Regions from separate parts of the Streptomyces sp. NPDC028928 genome, predicted to be linked through region 1. Evidence: predicted binding sites of a transcription regulator. Region 1 holds the regulator's gene; the other holds the start of a gene.

Region 1 (7,072 bases):
TCCGGTCGGTGGTGTAGGCGACGGTCGCGGACCCGAGCCCACCGGGCTGACACGCCACGACGGCCCCCGTGCCCACGACAACAAGCCCCACCACGGCCGCCGTCCGCGTCCCGCGCCGTATCCGCCTCGATACGCCCATACAGCGCAGGGTGCCACCGGCCCGCACCCCGCGGAAGCCCGCATACGGCCACTCACCCGTTCGGGGGCCGGCCCCCTAACTCTGGCCCGGTGCGCAGTGGAACCCCGCGTCGTACGGGCCTTCGTCGACGAACTGCGTAACCGCCGGTGGCCAGTGACGTGGACGGGTGGGCGTTGCCGCCCGCCGTCAGCCGCGCAGCAGCAGCCACTCCTGGAGCTCCACCAGGTTGCCCTCCGGGTCCTTGAGGTGGGCGACGCGCATGCGGTCGGTCATGGGGGCCGGGCCGTGCAGCAGGGTCGCGCCGCGGGAGGTGATCTCGGCGCAGTAGGCGTCGAGGTCGTCGACGCGCAGGACGACCAGGGAGCGGTGGCCGGTGGCGGTGTCACCCAGTTCGGCCAGGATCTCGGCCATCATCGCGCGGTCCTGCAGGGCGATCCCGGCGGAGCCGGTGTGCGGGCTGAACTTCTCGTACGGGCCGCGCGTCGCGCCGGACTGCGGCTTGAGGCCGAGGACGTCGGCGTAGAAGCGGTAGCAGGCGGCGAAGTCGGTGACCATGAGCCGGACTTGGGCGAGTTCCACGGTGTCTCCCCGACGGGTCAGGACCAGCGGCCGGTGCGGCCCAGCAGCAGGGCCGTGGCGGCGGTGCCGGCGGTGGATGTGCGCAGGACGGTGGGGCCGAGGACGCAGGCCTCGGCGCCCGCCTCCTCGAAGAGCGCCAGCTCGTCCCGGGAGACGCCGCCTTCCGGCCCCACGACCAGGACGATCTCGCCCTCGGTGGGGAGTTCGGCGGTGGCCAGGGGCCGGCTGACGTGCTCGAAGTCGGAGTGGAGTACGGCGGCGAAGTCGGCGGCGGCCAGGAGCGCGGCGACCTGCTTGGTGGTCGCCAGGTCCGCGACCTCCGGGAAGCGCAGCCGGCGGGACTGCTTGCCGGCCTCCCGCGCGGTGGCACGCCACTTGGCGAGCGCCTTCAGTCCCCGCTCGCCCCTCCACTGGGTGATGCAGCGGGCGGCCTGCCAGGGCACGATGGCGTCGACACCGGTCTCCGTCATCGTCTCCACGGCCAGTTCGCCGCGGTCGCCCTTGGGCAGGGCCTGGACGACGGTGATGCGGGGGCTGGGCTCGGGCTCCACCGGGAACTCGAAGGGCTCGACCACCAGGTGGTCCTTCCCGGACACGCTGACGACGACCCCTGCCGCACCCCGGCCCCTGCCGTCGGTGAGCACCACGTGCTCGCCCGGCTGCAACCGCCGTACCGAGACGGCGTGCCGCCCCTCGGGGCCCTGGACGTCGACGACCGAGCCGGGGCCCACGCCCTCCAGCGAGTCGACGACGAACACCGGCGCGGTCATCGGGTACCACCCCCGGCCGACAACGCTGTCCCGGCCTCGGCGAGTTCGGCCGCCAGCACCTCCACCAGCTGTCCGGCCGGCAGCTCCCGCGCCATCCGGTGGCCCTGTCCCGCCCACAGCGCCATGCCCTGCGCGTCCCCGGCCTTCGCGGCGGCCTTGCGCAGCGGCGCGGTGAGGTGGTTGACCTCGGGGTAGGCGGCGGGGGCGTAGGGGCCGTGCTCGCGCAGGAAGCGGTTGACGAGCCCGCGGGCCGGACGGCCGGTGAAGGCGCGGGTCAGCTCGGTGCGCGCGAACAGGGGGTTGGTCAGCGCCTGTTTGTGCAGGGCGTGCGCCCCGGACTCGTGGGTGGCGAGGAAGGCGGTGCCCAGCTGGGCCGCGCTCGCGCCCGCCGCGAGGACGGCGGCGATCTGACTGCCGCGCATGATGCCGCCGGCGGCGACGACCGGGATGCGTACGGCCTCCCGGACCTGCGCGACCAGCGACAGCAGTCCGATGCCGGAGCCGTCGTTCTCCGGGAGGTCCCGGTGGGTGCCCTGGTGGCCGCCGGCCTCCACACCCTGCGCGATCACCGCGTCCGCCCCGGCCCGCTCGACCGCGCGGGCCTCCTCCGCGGTGGTGGCGGTGACCAGGGTGAGGGTGCCCGCCCGGCGGAACCGGTCGAGCACCTCACGGCTCGGCACGCCGAAGTGGAAGGAGACCACCGGCACCGGGTTGTCGAGGAGGACGGCGAGTTTGGCGTCGTAGCCGTCGTCGCGGCCGCTGTCCGGGTCGCCCAGCTCGGTCTCGTACCAGGCGGCCTCGCCGGCCAGCTGGTGCGCGTACACCTCCACCGCGCCGGACTCGGCATGCTCCGGCTGGGGCACGAACACGTTCACGCCGAACGGGCGGCCCGTGAGCCCCCGCAGCTGCTTGATCTCCTGGTACATGCCGTCGGCGGTCTTGTACCCGGCGGCGAGGAACCCGAGGCCACCGGCCTCGGAGACGGCGGCGGCGAGCTGCGGGACGGAGACACCGCCCGCCATGGGGGCCTGCACGATCGGCTGGGGGAAGAGATCGGTCAGCGCGGAGGACATGACCGCATGTTGTCACGTCCTCCGTACAAGTCCGAATCCGGGCTTCCCCCGGCATAGGCCCCTGGCACACGGGGTGCCGCAGCACCCGTACGCACGGTTCAGCGCCCGTTGAACGCGTCCTTCAGCCGGGAGAACAGCCCCTGCTGACCTGGCTGGAACTGGCCCTGCGGACGCTCCTCGCCGCGCAGCTTGGCCAGCTCGCGCAGCAGCCGCTCCTGCTCGGGGTCCAGCTTGGTCGGGGTGGTCACCTCGACGTGCACGATCAGGTCGCCCCGGCCGCCGCCGCGCAGATGCGTGACGCCCCGGCCGTGCAGCGGGATCGACTGGCCGGACTGGGTGCCGGGCCGGATGTCGACCTCCTCCATGCCGTCCAGCGTCTCCAGCGGCACCTTGGTGCCGAGGGCCGCCGCCGTCATCGGGATGGTGACCGTGCAGTGCAGGTCGTCGCCGCGCCGCTGGAAGGTGGGGTGCGGCAGCTCGTGGATCTCGACGTACAGGTCACCGGCCGGACCGCCGCCGGGGCCGACCTCGCCCTCGCCGGCGAGCTGGATCCGGGTGCCGTTGTCGACACCGGCCGGGATCTTCACGGTCAGGGTCCGGCGGGAGCGGACCCGGCCGTCGCCGGCGCACTCCGGGCAGGGGGTCGGCACGACCGTGCCGAAGCCCTGGCACTGGGGGCACGGGCGGGAGGTCATGACCTGGCCCAGGAAGGACCGGGTGACCTGGGAGACCTCGCCCCGGCCGCGGCACATGTCACACGTCTGCGCGGACGTGCCGGGCGCCGCACCCTCCCCGTTGCAGGTGTTGCAGACGATCGCGGTGTCGACCTGGATGTCCTTGGTGGTCCCGAAGGCCGCCTCGTCCAGCTCGACCTCGATCCGGATCATCGCGTCCTGGCCGCGCCGGGTGCGCGAGCGCGGCCCGCGCTGCGACGCCGTGCCGAAGAACGCGTCCATGATGTCGGAGAAGTTGCCGAAGCCGCCGGCGCCGAAGCCGCCCGCGCCGGCCCCGCCCGACTGGGAGAGCGGGTCGCCGCCGAGGTCGTAGACCTGCTTCTTCTGCGGGTCCGACAGCACCTCGTAAGCGGCGTTGATCTCCTTGAACCGCTCCTGGGTCTTCGGGTCGGGGTTGACGTCCGGGTGCAGCTCGCGCGCGAGCCGGCGGAACGCCTTCTTGATCTCATCCTGCGACGCGTCGCGGCGCACGCCGAGAACGGCGTAGTAGTCCGTGGCCACCTACGACTCCGCCAGGATCTGTCCGACGTACCGTGCCACTGCGCGTACCGCTCCCATCGTTCCCGGGTAGTCCATGCGGGTCGGTCCGACCACGCCGAGCTTGGCGACTGCCTCGCCGCCCGAACCGTAGCCGACCGACACGACGGAGGTGGAGTTGAGTCCTTCATGGGCGTTCTCGTGGCCGATGCGCACGGTCACGCCAGGGTCCTTCGCCTCGCCGAGGAGCTTGAGGAGCACGACCTGCTCCTCCAGTGCCTCCAGGACGGGCCGGATCGTGAGGGGGAAGTCGTGCACGAAGCGGGTGAGATTGGCGGTGCCGCCGATCATCAACCGTTCCTCGTTCTCCTCCACGAGGGTCTCCAGCAGCGTGGAGAGCACCGTGGAGACCGTACCGCGGTCCTCCGGCTCAAAGGCCTCCGGCAGGTCCTCGACCAGCTTCGGCACATCCGTGAACCGGCGGCCGGCGACCCGGCTGTTGAGCCGTGCCCGCAGATCCGCCAGCGAGGTCTCCCCGAACGGCGCCGGGCAGTCGACCATGCGCTGCTCGACCCGGCCGGTGTCCGTGATCAGCACGAGCATCACGCGCGCCGGAGCGAGCGAGAGCAGCTCGACGTGCCGGACCGTGGACCGGGTCAGCGACGGGTACTGCACGACGGCGACCTGCCGAGTGAGCTGCGCGAGCAGCCGCACGGTCCGCGCCACCACGTCGTCGAGGTCGACGGCGCCCTCCAGGAAGTTCTGGATGGCACGGCGCTCGGGCGCGGTCATCGGCTTCACGCCCGCGAGCTTGTCCACGAACAGCCGGTAGCCCTTGTCGGTGGGGATGCGCCCCGCGCTGGTGTGCGGCTGGGCGATGTACCCCTCGTCCTCCAGGGCCGCCATGTCGTTGCGGACGGTCGCCGGGGAGACGCCGAGGTTGTGCCGCTCGGTCAGGGCCTTCGACCCGACCGGCTCCTCGGTGCCCACATAGTCCTGGACGATGGCGCGCAGTACCTGAAGCCTGCGTTCACTCAGCATTCGCGCGCACCTCCAGCACGTCGTCCCCTCGTCCCTTCGGGTCGTCCGCCTGGCACTCTTCCCATGCGAGTGCCAGCGTTCCCCGGCCCAGTGTACGGCTGTCGGGTACACACTGGGCAAGGTCGGGCCGCCGTACCGGGTCGTACCGCTAGCGTCGCGGGTATGACCGTGACTTGGGAAGAGCTGGGGTGGGAACGGCTGACCACCGGGGTGGGGCGGTGCCGACTGCCCGGCTGGGACTGCACGGTGGGGCTGGTCCTCGGGGAGGGTACGGCACTCCTCGTGGACGCCGGTTCCAGCCTGGCGGAGGGGGCCCGGCTGCGCGCGCGGGCCGAGGAACTGGCGGGCGGCCGTGTGACCCATCTCGCGCTCACCCACCCCCACTTCGACCACGTTTTCGGCGCGGCGGCGTTCGCGGGGGCGGAGCTGTACGGGGCGGTGGGCCTGGACGCCGCGCTGGCGTACGAGCGCGACGAGCTGCGCCTGGACGCGATCCGCAACGGGCTGCCGGTGGCCGACGCGGACGAGGCGGTGGACGCCCTGGTCCCGCCCCGGCACCTGGTCTCCGGCGAGTGGACCCTCGACCTCGGCGGCGGCCGCCAGGCGCTGCTGGCCAACGTGGGCCCCGGCCACACCGCGTACGACTTCGCGGTCCTGGTGCCGGGGGATCCGGAGATCGTCTTCTGCGGCGACCTGGTGGAGGAGTCCGGCGAGCCCCAGGCCGGCCCGGACGCGGTCCCCTCCCGCTGGCCGGACGCCCTCGACCGTCTGCTGGCCCTGGGCGGCGAGGACGCGCTGTACGTGCCCGGTCACGGAGCGGTGGTGGACGCGGGGTTCGTACGACGGCAGCGGGACGAGCTGGCGGCGCGGTTCGGCGTGAGATGAGCGGCGTTCCGGCACAGGTTTCCGGCGTGTCGTGAGCACCGCCGTACGGGTTCTCCTATCGTCATCCGAATGCGCCAGTACTCCGCCGATCTCACCCCGCCGTGGAAGAAGCCCAAGCCGGTGCCGGAGGTTCCGGCCGAGCCGGGCCTGGTGGTGGAGGAGCCCGGTACCGGGTTCTGCGGGGCCGTGATCCGCTGCGAGGCCGGCACGGTGACCCTGGAGGACCGCTTCGGCAAGCACCGGGTGTTCCCGCTGGAGCCGCGCGGCTTCCTGCTGGAGGGCCGCGTGGTGACGCTCGTACGGCCCGCCTCCTCGGCCCCGGTACGGCCCACCCGTACGGCGTCCGGCTCCATCGCCGTCCCCCAGGCACGCGCGCGCGTGGCCCGCGCCGGCCGCATCTACGTGGAGGGCCGGCACGACGCCGAGCTGGTGGAGAAGGTGTGGGGCGACGACCTGCGCGTCGAGGGCGTGGTCGTGGAGTACCTGGAGGGCGTGGACGACCTGCCGGCGATCGTCTCCGACTTCGCCCCGGGCCCCGACGCCCGCCTGGGCGTCCTGGTGGACCACCTGCTGCCGGGCACGAAGGAATGGCGCATCGCGGAGTCGGTGACCAGCGAACACGCGCTGGTGGTCGGCCACCCGTTCATCGACATCTGGCAGGCGGTGAAACCGGCCTCGCTGGGCATCCCGGCCTGGCCGACGGTACCGAAGGGCCAGGACTGGAAGACGGGCGTGTGCCGGGCCCTGGGCTGGCCGCCGGAGAACACCGGCGCGGTGTGGCAGGCGATCCTGAAGCGGGTGGGCTCCTACAAGGACCTGGAGCCGGAGCTGCTGGGGAGGGTGGAGGAGCTGATCGACTTCGTCACGGGTAGCGGTGGGGCCTGACGTCCTCGTAAGCGCCGAACTCGGCCCTGCGCTGACGTCGGTAACCGGCATACTCGCCTTCGCCCTCGGGCTCAGTGAGGAGTAGGCACCGGGCCAGCACGGGATCGATGATCAGGTAGGCCGGCATCTCTGCCGCAGCGTAGATCGAGCGCTTGATCCCGTAGTCCCGATCGACGCTTTGCCTGGAAACGACCTCCACCACCCCCGTGACGGACGCCGAGGGCATCATCGACCCTCGCCTCGGGCCACCACGCTCGACCACCACCACATCCGGCACCGGAGCGCTGACGTCATCGAGCATGTCGACGGTCTGCGTCTGAAGCCGGGACCAACGAGTGCGGGGAAGCTGGTCCACCACTGCCGAGACGTTCTCGTTGTGCACCACATCCGGACTCGGCGTCATGACGATGGTCCGCCGTAGCAGCTCTGCCCTGGCTCCCTCAGGCGGTTGCAGATCAAGGAAGAACTTGACCAGGTGCTCGTCTTTCA
Region 2 (7,072 bases), on a different contig from region 1:
GCACCGAGTTGGCGATCCCGTTGTACGCCTCGGCGTGCACGGTCGCGTCGATGTCGAGCATCCGCACCCGCTGCCCGCCGGTGTCCTCGGCCGGCAGCAGCCCGCCATCGGCGCGCCGCACCGCCGCCCGGTCGCCGTCGCCGAGCGCGGCGCACACCCACACCGAGCCGGCGTCCGACCCGATGGCGGACAGTCCCGAGACCAGTCCGCCGCCGCCTCGCCTGGCGTGCAGCGCACCGTCCTCGCCCACCTGATAGGAGACCGGGCCGCGATTCGACGCGACCAGCACCTGAGCCTTGTCGACAGCACCACGCGTGGAAGCCATACGCCTCAACCTAGCCCGGCCCGGAAACACTCAAACGTGCCGCCCGCCCGGCGGGGCGACCGTATACGGCCTGTTCACGCCACCTTCCGCTCGGCGTACTCCGCGATCTCCACCATGGGCGGCCGTTCCTCGGTGTCCACCGAGTAGGTGCGTGGCTCGAACCCGTCCTCGCCCCGCTCGAACTGGGTGAGGGAGGGCCGGACGAGGTGCCCGCGTGCGAGCCGCAGCTGGGCCGTGCGGTAGATCGCCGCCGCCATCCGGCCGAGCGCCTGCCCGTCCTGGTGCCGGTGCTTGCGCACGCCCACGTCGACCTGGGCCAGCGCGTCCAGGCCCACCAGGTGCAGCGCGTCCACCAGCATGCCCAGCTCCACGCCGTAGCCGACGGGGAACGGCAGCTGCTCCAGCAGGGAGCGGCGGGCCGCGTACTCGCCGCCCAGCGGCTGCACGAACCCGGCCAGCTGCGGCCAGTGCATGTTCAGCAGCGGGCGGGCCATGAGTTCGGTGACCCGGCCGCCCTGCCCCGCACTGCCGGCGAGCGGGCGGTCGTACATGCCCTTGACCAGGTCGACGTCCGGGTCGGTCAGCAGCGGGCCGACGATCCCGGTGACGAAGTCGGAGGAGAACTCCTTCAGGTCCGCGTCGATGAAACAGACGATGTCCCCGCTGGTCACCAGCAGCGAGCGCCACAGCACCTCACCCTTGCCGGGGACGGCCGGGATGCGGGGCAGGATGTCGTCGCGGTGGACGACCCGGGCGCCGGCGCGCGCGGCGACCTGGGCCGTGCGGTCGGTGGAGCCGGAGTCGACGACCACGATCTCGTCGACGAGCGGCGCCTGCTCCACGAGGTCGTGCCGGATGACCGCGACGATGTCGCCGACGGTCTCCTCCTCGTTGAGGGCGGGCAGGACGACGCTGATCGTCTGGCCCGTGCGCTGCTTGGCGGCCAGGACCTGGTGCAGCGGGCGGTCGGCCACGGACCAGGAGCGGGTGCTCAGCCAGCGCTCGACTTCTTCCAGCACGGTCGGCGGCTCCTCACTGTCACGACCACACGTCACCGTGTGATCCATCTCGCGGTTCGGACGACTATCTCAACTGTCCTGGCCTTCGGTTACAGTCTTGAACAACGCCGATGACCATCGCATGTCGGGGGTCGACCGGCGTCCACAACCGCATACCGCTCATCCAGAGGGGCAGAGGGACACGGCCCGATGAAGCCCCGGCAACCCTCCAGCCGATTCTCGTCTTCCAAGCGAGGCTCCCGGCTAGGGAAGGTGCCAAATCCGTCTCACGGCGAGATGCGTCGTGAGGAAGATGAGGAGAAAGGGCCTCGCCTCACATGGCTGTGCAGACAGTTGCCACCTCCAGCGAATCCACCGTCGACCTCGGCCCCGCCGCGGCACTGAGCTGTCGCGAGTGCGGTCACCGCGTGCCGCTCGGCCCGGTCTTCGCCTGCGAGGAGTGCTTCGGCCCACTCGAGATCGCCTACGACTTCTCCGCCTACGACACCGAGGAACTGCGCCGTCGCATCGAGGCCGGTCCCGCGAACATCTGGCGGTACGCGCCGCTGCTGCCGGTGCCCGCGGACGTCGCCGACAAGCCCAACCTGAACCCCGGCTGGACCAAGCTCGTCAAGGCCGACAACCTGGCGGGCGAGCTGGGCGTGACCGGCGGGCTGTACGTGAAGGACGACTCCGGCAACCCGACCCACTCCTTCAAGGACCGGGTCGTCGCCCAGGCCCTGGAGGCCGCCCGCGCCTTCGGCTTCACCACCCTCTCCTGCTCCTCCACCGGCAACCTGGCCGGTGCCGTCGGCGCCGCCGCCGCCCGGGCCGGCTTCCGGTCCTGCGTGTTCATCCCGCACGACCTGGAGCAGGGCAAGGTCGTCATGGCCGCGGTCTACGGCGGCGAGCTGGTCGGCATCGAGGGCAACTACGACGACGTCAACCGCTTCTGCTCCGAACTGATCGGCGACCCGGCCGGCGAGGGCTGGGGCTTCGTCAACGTCAACCTGCGGCCGTACTACGCGGAGGGCTCCAAGACCCTGGCGTACGAGATCTGCGAGCAGCTCGGCTGGCGGCTCCCGGACCAGATCGTGGTCCCGATCGCTTCCGGCTCCCAGCTCACCAAGATCGACAAGGGTCTGCAGGAGCTGATCAAGCTCGGCCTGGTCGAGGACAAGCCGTACAAGATCTTCGGGGCGCAGGCCGAGGGCTGCTCCCCGGTGTCGACCGCCTTCAAGGCCGGCCACGACGTGGTCCGCCCGCAGAAGCCGAACACCATCGCCAAGTCCCTGGCCATCGGCAACCCGGCCGACGGTCCGTACGTCCTGGACATCGCCCGCCGCACCGGCGGTGCCGTGGAGGACGTGACGGACGAGGAGGTCGTGGACGCCATCAAGCTGCTGGCCCGCACGGAGGGCATCTTCGCGGAGACCGCCGGCGGCGTGACCGTCGGCGTCACCCGCAAGCTGCTCAAGGAGGGCCTGCTGGACCCGGCGAAGACTACGGTCGTCCTCAACACCGGCGACGGCCTGAAGACCCTGGACGCGGTGGCCGGGACCGGCCTCACCGCCACCATCCGCCCGACCCTGGACTCCTTCCGAGAGGCCGGCCTCGCATGACAGGCGCTCCGCCGGAAGGCCGAACCGGGCCCGCGTACCGGTGGTGGCCGGTCGCGCCCGCGCGGCGGCAGCCGCACACTCACCACAGCCCCGAGCCCCTGGGGCGCTGCCCCGCCGTACCCGTGAACCCGACCGGAGGTCTCACCGCATGAGCGTGACCGTTCGCATCCCCACCATCCTGCGCACCTACACCGGCGGGCAGGCCGAGGTCGCCGCCGAGGGCGCGACGCTCGCCGAGGTCATCGCCGACCTGGAGAAGAACCACACGGGCATCGCCGCGCGCGTGCTGGACGACCAGGGCAAGCTGCGCCGGTTCGTGAACGTGTACGTCAACGACGACGACGTCCGTTTCGAGCAGGGCCTGGAGACGGCGACGCCCGACGGCGCCGGCGTGTCGATCATTCCGGCGGTCGCGGGCGGCTGAGCCCGTCCATATGTCCGCTCATTACCGTCGGTAACGCCGATTACCGGCTGTTCATCGGATTGCCCCCTCCGTGAGAGAAGCGGAGGGGGCAATTCTGTGTGATTGAGCGCGGTAGAGTTGGGGAACACGGGCTGGACCTTCGAGTCACGGGCCCTGGAAACATGCCGCGCGCCCCGACAAGAAGTAGCCAAAGTGTGGGGGTTCTCTGTGGCTTTTGCGGCTTTTATGGGGCCCGACTTGCCCCGAATTCGGGTGAATTCTCCCCAGATTCCGGACCGCTCGCGTCCAGAATTCTCGTCCGATTGACCTGTTGCAGACGGCAGTTGGACAGATACATTCAGCCGCGGTCGACGCGTTCCGGCGCACGCCCCCGACCAATGGGGGGTGAGGTCTGACCCGGGTCCGCGAAGTGTGGATCTGTGCAAGGGCCAGTAATAGGGGAGTTAGGCATGGCTCAGGGCACCGTCAAGTGGTTCAACGCGGAGAAGGGGTACGGCTTCATCGCGGTCGACGGTGGTGCGGACGTCTTCGTCCACTACAGCGCGATTCAGATGGACGGCTACCGCACCCTGGAAGAGGGCCAGCGGGTCGAGTTCGAGATCTCGCAGGGCCAGAAGGGCCCGCAGGCCGACATGGTTCGCGTCACCGCCTGAACGTTTCTTGTACGAAGGGCCCGCACCTCGCAGAGGGTGCGGGCCCTTCGCCGTCCCCGGACGCCTCTGTTCGCGGGCGGCTGACGGGGGCGCCGTACCCCCCTAGGCGCTTGCACTCGACCATGCCGAGTGCTAATCATTGGCGTTAGCACTCTGAAGGTGAGAGTGACAGTGAAGGACCGGGTCGGTGAGGCCCGCGGGCCAGGTGGGGCAAGGAACCACGAGGCCGGCGAGCCGTCCGTCGCGGGCGCGGGCGCGGTCCGAAGGAATCACCCCCAGTCCTGGAGGGACCACTTCACATGGCCAAGATCATCGCGTTCGACGAGGAGGCGCGGCGCGGCCTCGAGCGCGGCATGAACCAGCTCGCGGACGCCGTGAAGGTGACGCTCGGCCCCAAGGGCCGCAACGTCGTCCTCGAGAAGAAGTGGGGCGCCCCCACGATCACCAACGATGGTGTCTCCATCGCCAAGGAGATCGAGCTCGAGGACCCGTACGAGAAGATCGGCGCCGAGCTGGTCAAGGAAGTCGCCAAGAAGACGGACGACGTCGCCGGTGACGGTACGACCACCGCGACCGTGCTCGCCCAGGCCCTGGTCAAGGAAGGCCTGCGCAACGTCGCCGCCGGCGCCAACCCGATGGCCCTGAAGCGCGGCATCGAGAAGGCCGTCGAGGCCGTCTCCGCCGCCCTGCTGGAGCAGGCGAAGGACGTCGAGACCAAGGAGCAGATCGCCTCCACCGCGTCCATCTCCGCCGCCGACACCCAGATCGGCGAGCTGATCGCCGAGGCCATGGACAAGGTCGGCAAGGAAGGCGTCATCACCGTCGAGGAGAGCAACACCTTCGGCCTGGAGCTCGAGCTCACCGAGGGCATGCGCTTCGACAAGGGCTACATCTCCGCCTACTTCGCGACCGACATGGAGCGCATGGAGGCGGTGCTCGAGGACCCGTACATCCTCATCGCCAACTCCAAGATCTCCTCGGTCAAGGACCTGCTCCCGCTCCTGGAGAAGGTCATGCAGTCGGGCAAGCCGCTGCTGATCATCGCCGAGGACGTCGAGGGCGAGGCCCTGTCGACCCTGGTCGTCAACAAGATCCGCGGCACCTTCAAGTCCGTCGCCGTCAAGGCCCCGGGCTTCGGCGACCGCCGCAAGGCCATGCTCGGCGACATCGCCATCCTCACGGGCGGCGAGGTCATCTCCGAGGAGGTCGGCCTCAAGCTGGAGAACGCGACCCTGGACCTCCTGGGCCGCGCCCGCAAGGTCGTCATCACCAAGGACGAGACCACCATCGTCGACGGTGCCGGCTCCTCCGAGCAGGTCAACGGCCGCGTGAACCAGATCCGCGCCGAGATCGAGAACAGCGACTCCGACTACGACCGCGAGAAGCTCCAGGAGCGCCTGGCCAAGCTCGCGGGCGGCGTGGCCGTCATCAAGGCCGGTGCCGCGACCGAGGTCGAGCTGAAGGAGCGCAAGCACCGCATCGAGGACGCCGTCCGCAACGCGAAGGCGGCCGTCGAGGAGGGCATCGTCGCCGGTGGTGGCGTGGCCCTGCTGCAGGCCTCCCAGGTCTTCGAGAAGCTGGAGCTGGAGGGTGACGAGGCGACCGGCGCCAACGCCGTGCGCATCGCCCTGGAGGCCCCGCTGAAGCAGATCGCCGTCAACGCCGGCCTCGAGGGCGGCGTCGTGGTGGAGAAGGTCCGCAACCTCACCCCGGGCCACGGCCTGAACGCCGCGACCGGCGAGTACGTCGACCTGGTCGCCGAGGGCATCATCGACCCGGCGAAGGTGACCCGTTCCGCGCTGCAGAACGCCGCCTCCATCGCCGCGCTGTTCCTCACCACCGAGGCCGTCATCGCCGACAAGCCGGAGAAGGCCGCCGCGCCGGCCGGCGGCGGCATGCCGGGCGGTGACATGGACTTCTGATCGACCTGAGGGTTGATCGCCTGTCCTACGGACCGAGGGCGGTACGTCCAGCTTCTGGCTGGGGGTGCCGCCTTCGGGCGTTTCCGGGTGGCTCAGTCGGCGTAGTCCTTGAGTTTCTCGGTGTCGAGGTCGATGCTCACGGGCGGAGGAAGCTGGACGGTGGCGCCGTACGGGTACGAGGGGCGCTGCTGATAGACACCGCCCACGGGGTTGCTGTGTACGACCAGCTCGTCGACGTCCCGATCGATCAGCAGGTAGACGGGGATGCCGGCTTCGGCGTAGCCACGGACCTTGTCGATGCGGTCGCGTCGGTCGGTGTCGCGGTCGCGAGAGGTGACTTCCACGACCATGAGGACGCCGTCGGGGTCCGCCCAGTCTCCTTCCTGGGCGATGAAGTGATCGAAGGGTGCCAGCGCACCGTCAGCGCAGGCGTGCCCCTTGCGGTAGGCCCCGACCTTGAGTCCCTGTTCGGGGTACAGAGCCAGGTCGGGACGTCGCTGCATGAACAGCCGGCTGAGCCATACGACGATGGCCCGGTGACGCTGGTCCGGCAACGGCTTGACCTCTAGCTTTCCGTCGATGAGTTCGAGCTTGACGCCCTCGGGTGCCTGACGGGCGAGCTCCTCGAAGTCCTCGGGCGAGATACGGTCGCCCTTGACGTACAGCCGTCCGTTGATGAGTTCGAGCTGTACGTTCTCCGGTGCCCTGCGGGCGAGCTCCTCGAAGTCCTCGACGGACATCTGCGGGCGCTGGGCGGTGCTGGGGGTCATGGCGTCGCCTCCTCCCCTCCATCGTGCCCCGGAGTGGTGTCGTCGGACCGTAGGTGCGGTCACACGGGTGTCCTCTCTTGTCGCCTCAGAGACATCGCAGCCCGGATCTCACCCGCGCGGGCGTGGACTGCGGGGGCTGGCAGGGGCGTATGGGGGTGGGCGGGGGCGCGTTCACCCCGGCACCGTCTGCACACGCCCCCCGGCAGCGCCTCCGGCCGCCCCGGCACGCCGCATTCCGCGCACTCCAGGACGCGGCGGGGTGGGCGGGGGACGGGTTCCGGTTCCGGTTCCGGGGGGGAGTTTGGCGGTGAGGCGGTGGCGGACCAGGGCGGCGGGGTGGTGGACGGAGGCGGGCAGG

The links. Region 1 encodes HrcA, which represses chaperone genes, less so after heat shock. Its sites were predicted from a motif close to TTNGCACTCNGNNNNNCNGAGTGCNAA; they were not measured.
Region 2: a site for HrcA is predicted at 4,132-4,158, ahead of groL (chaperonin GroEL). Genes of this name have one in related genera too.

Annotation. Positions count from the first base shown of each region.
Region 1 is NZ_JBVHVI010000002.1:532,740-539,811, reverse strand. It holds gene ACZ4U1_RS08245 (hypothetical protein) at 1-139, opposite strand, end outside; gene ACZ4U1_RS08240 (VOC family protein) at 326-718, opposite strand; gene ACZ4U1_RS08235 (16S rRNA (uracil(1498)-N(3))-methyltransferase) at 736-1,488, opposite strand; gene ACZ4U1_RS08230 (nitronate monooxygenase) at 1,485-2,561, opposite strand; gene dnaJ (molecular chaperone DnaJ) at 2,660-3,796, opposite strand; gene hrcA (heat-inducible transcriptional repressor HrcA) at 3,797-4,813, opposite strand; gene ACZ4U1_RS08215 (MBL fold metallo-hydrolase) at 4,976-5,698, shown strand; gene ACZ4U1_RS08210 (DUF3097 domain-containing protein) at 5,768-6,583, shown strand; gene ACZ4U1_RS08205 (Uma2 family endonuclease) at 6,561-7,072, opposite strand, start outside.
Region 2 is NZ_JBVHVI010000003.1:121,051-128,122, forward strand. It holds gene ACZ4U1_RS09610 (alpha,alpha-trehalose-phosphate synthase (UDP-forming)) at 1-325, opposite strand, end outside; gene ACZ4U1_RS09615 (glucosyl-3-phosphoglycerate synthase) at 400-1,344, opposite strand; SAM riboswitch class I at 1,501-1,643, shown strand; gene thrC (threonine synthase) at 1,662-2,945, shown strand; gene ACZ4U1_RS09625 (MoaD/ThiS family protein) at 3,094-3,369, shown strand; gene ACZ4U1_RS09630 (cold-shock protein) at 3,819-4,022, shown strand; gene groL (chaperonin GroEL) at 4,322-5,944, shown strand; gene ACZ4U1_RS09640 (Uma2 family endonuclease) at 6,037-6,714, opposite strand; partial or broken gene ACZ4U1_RS09645 (hypothetical protein) at 6,774-7,072, opposite strand, start outside.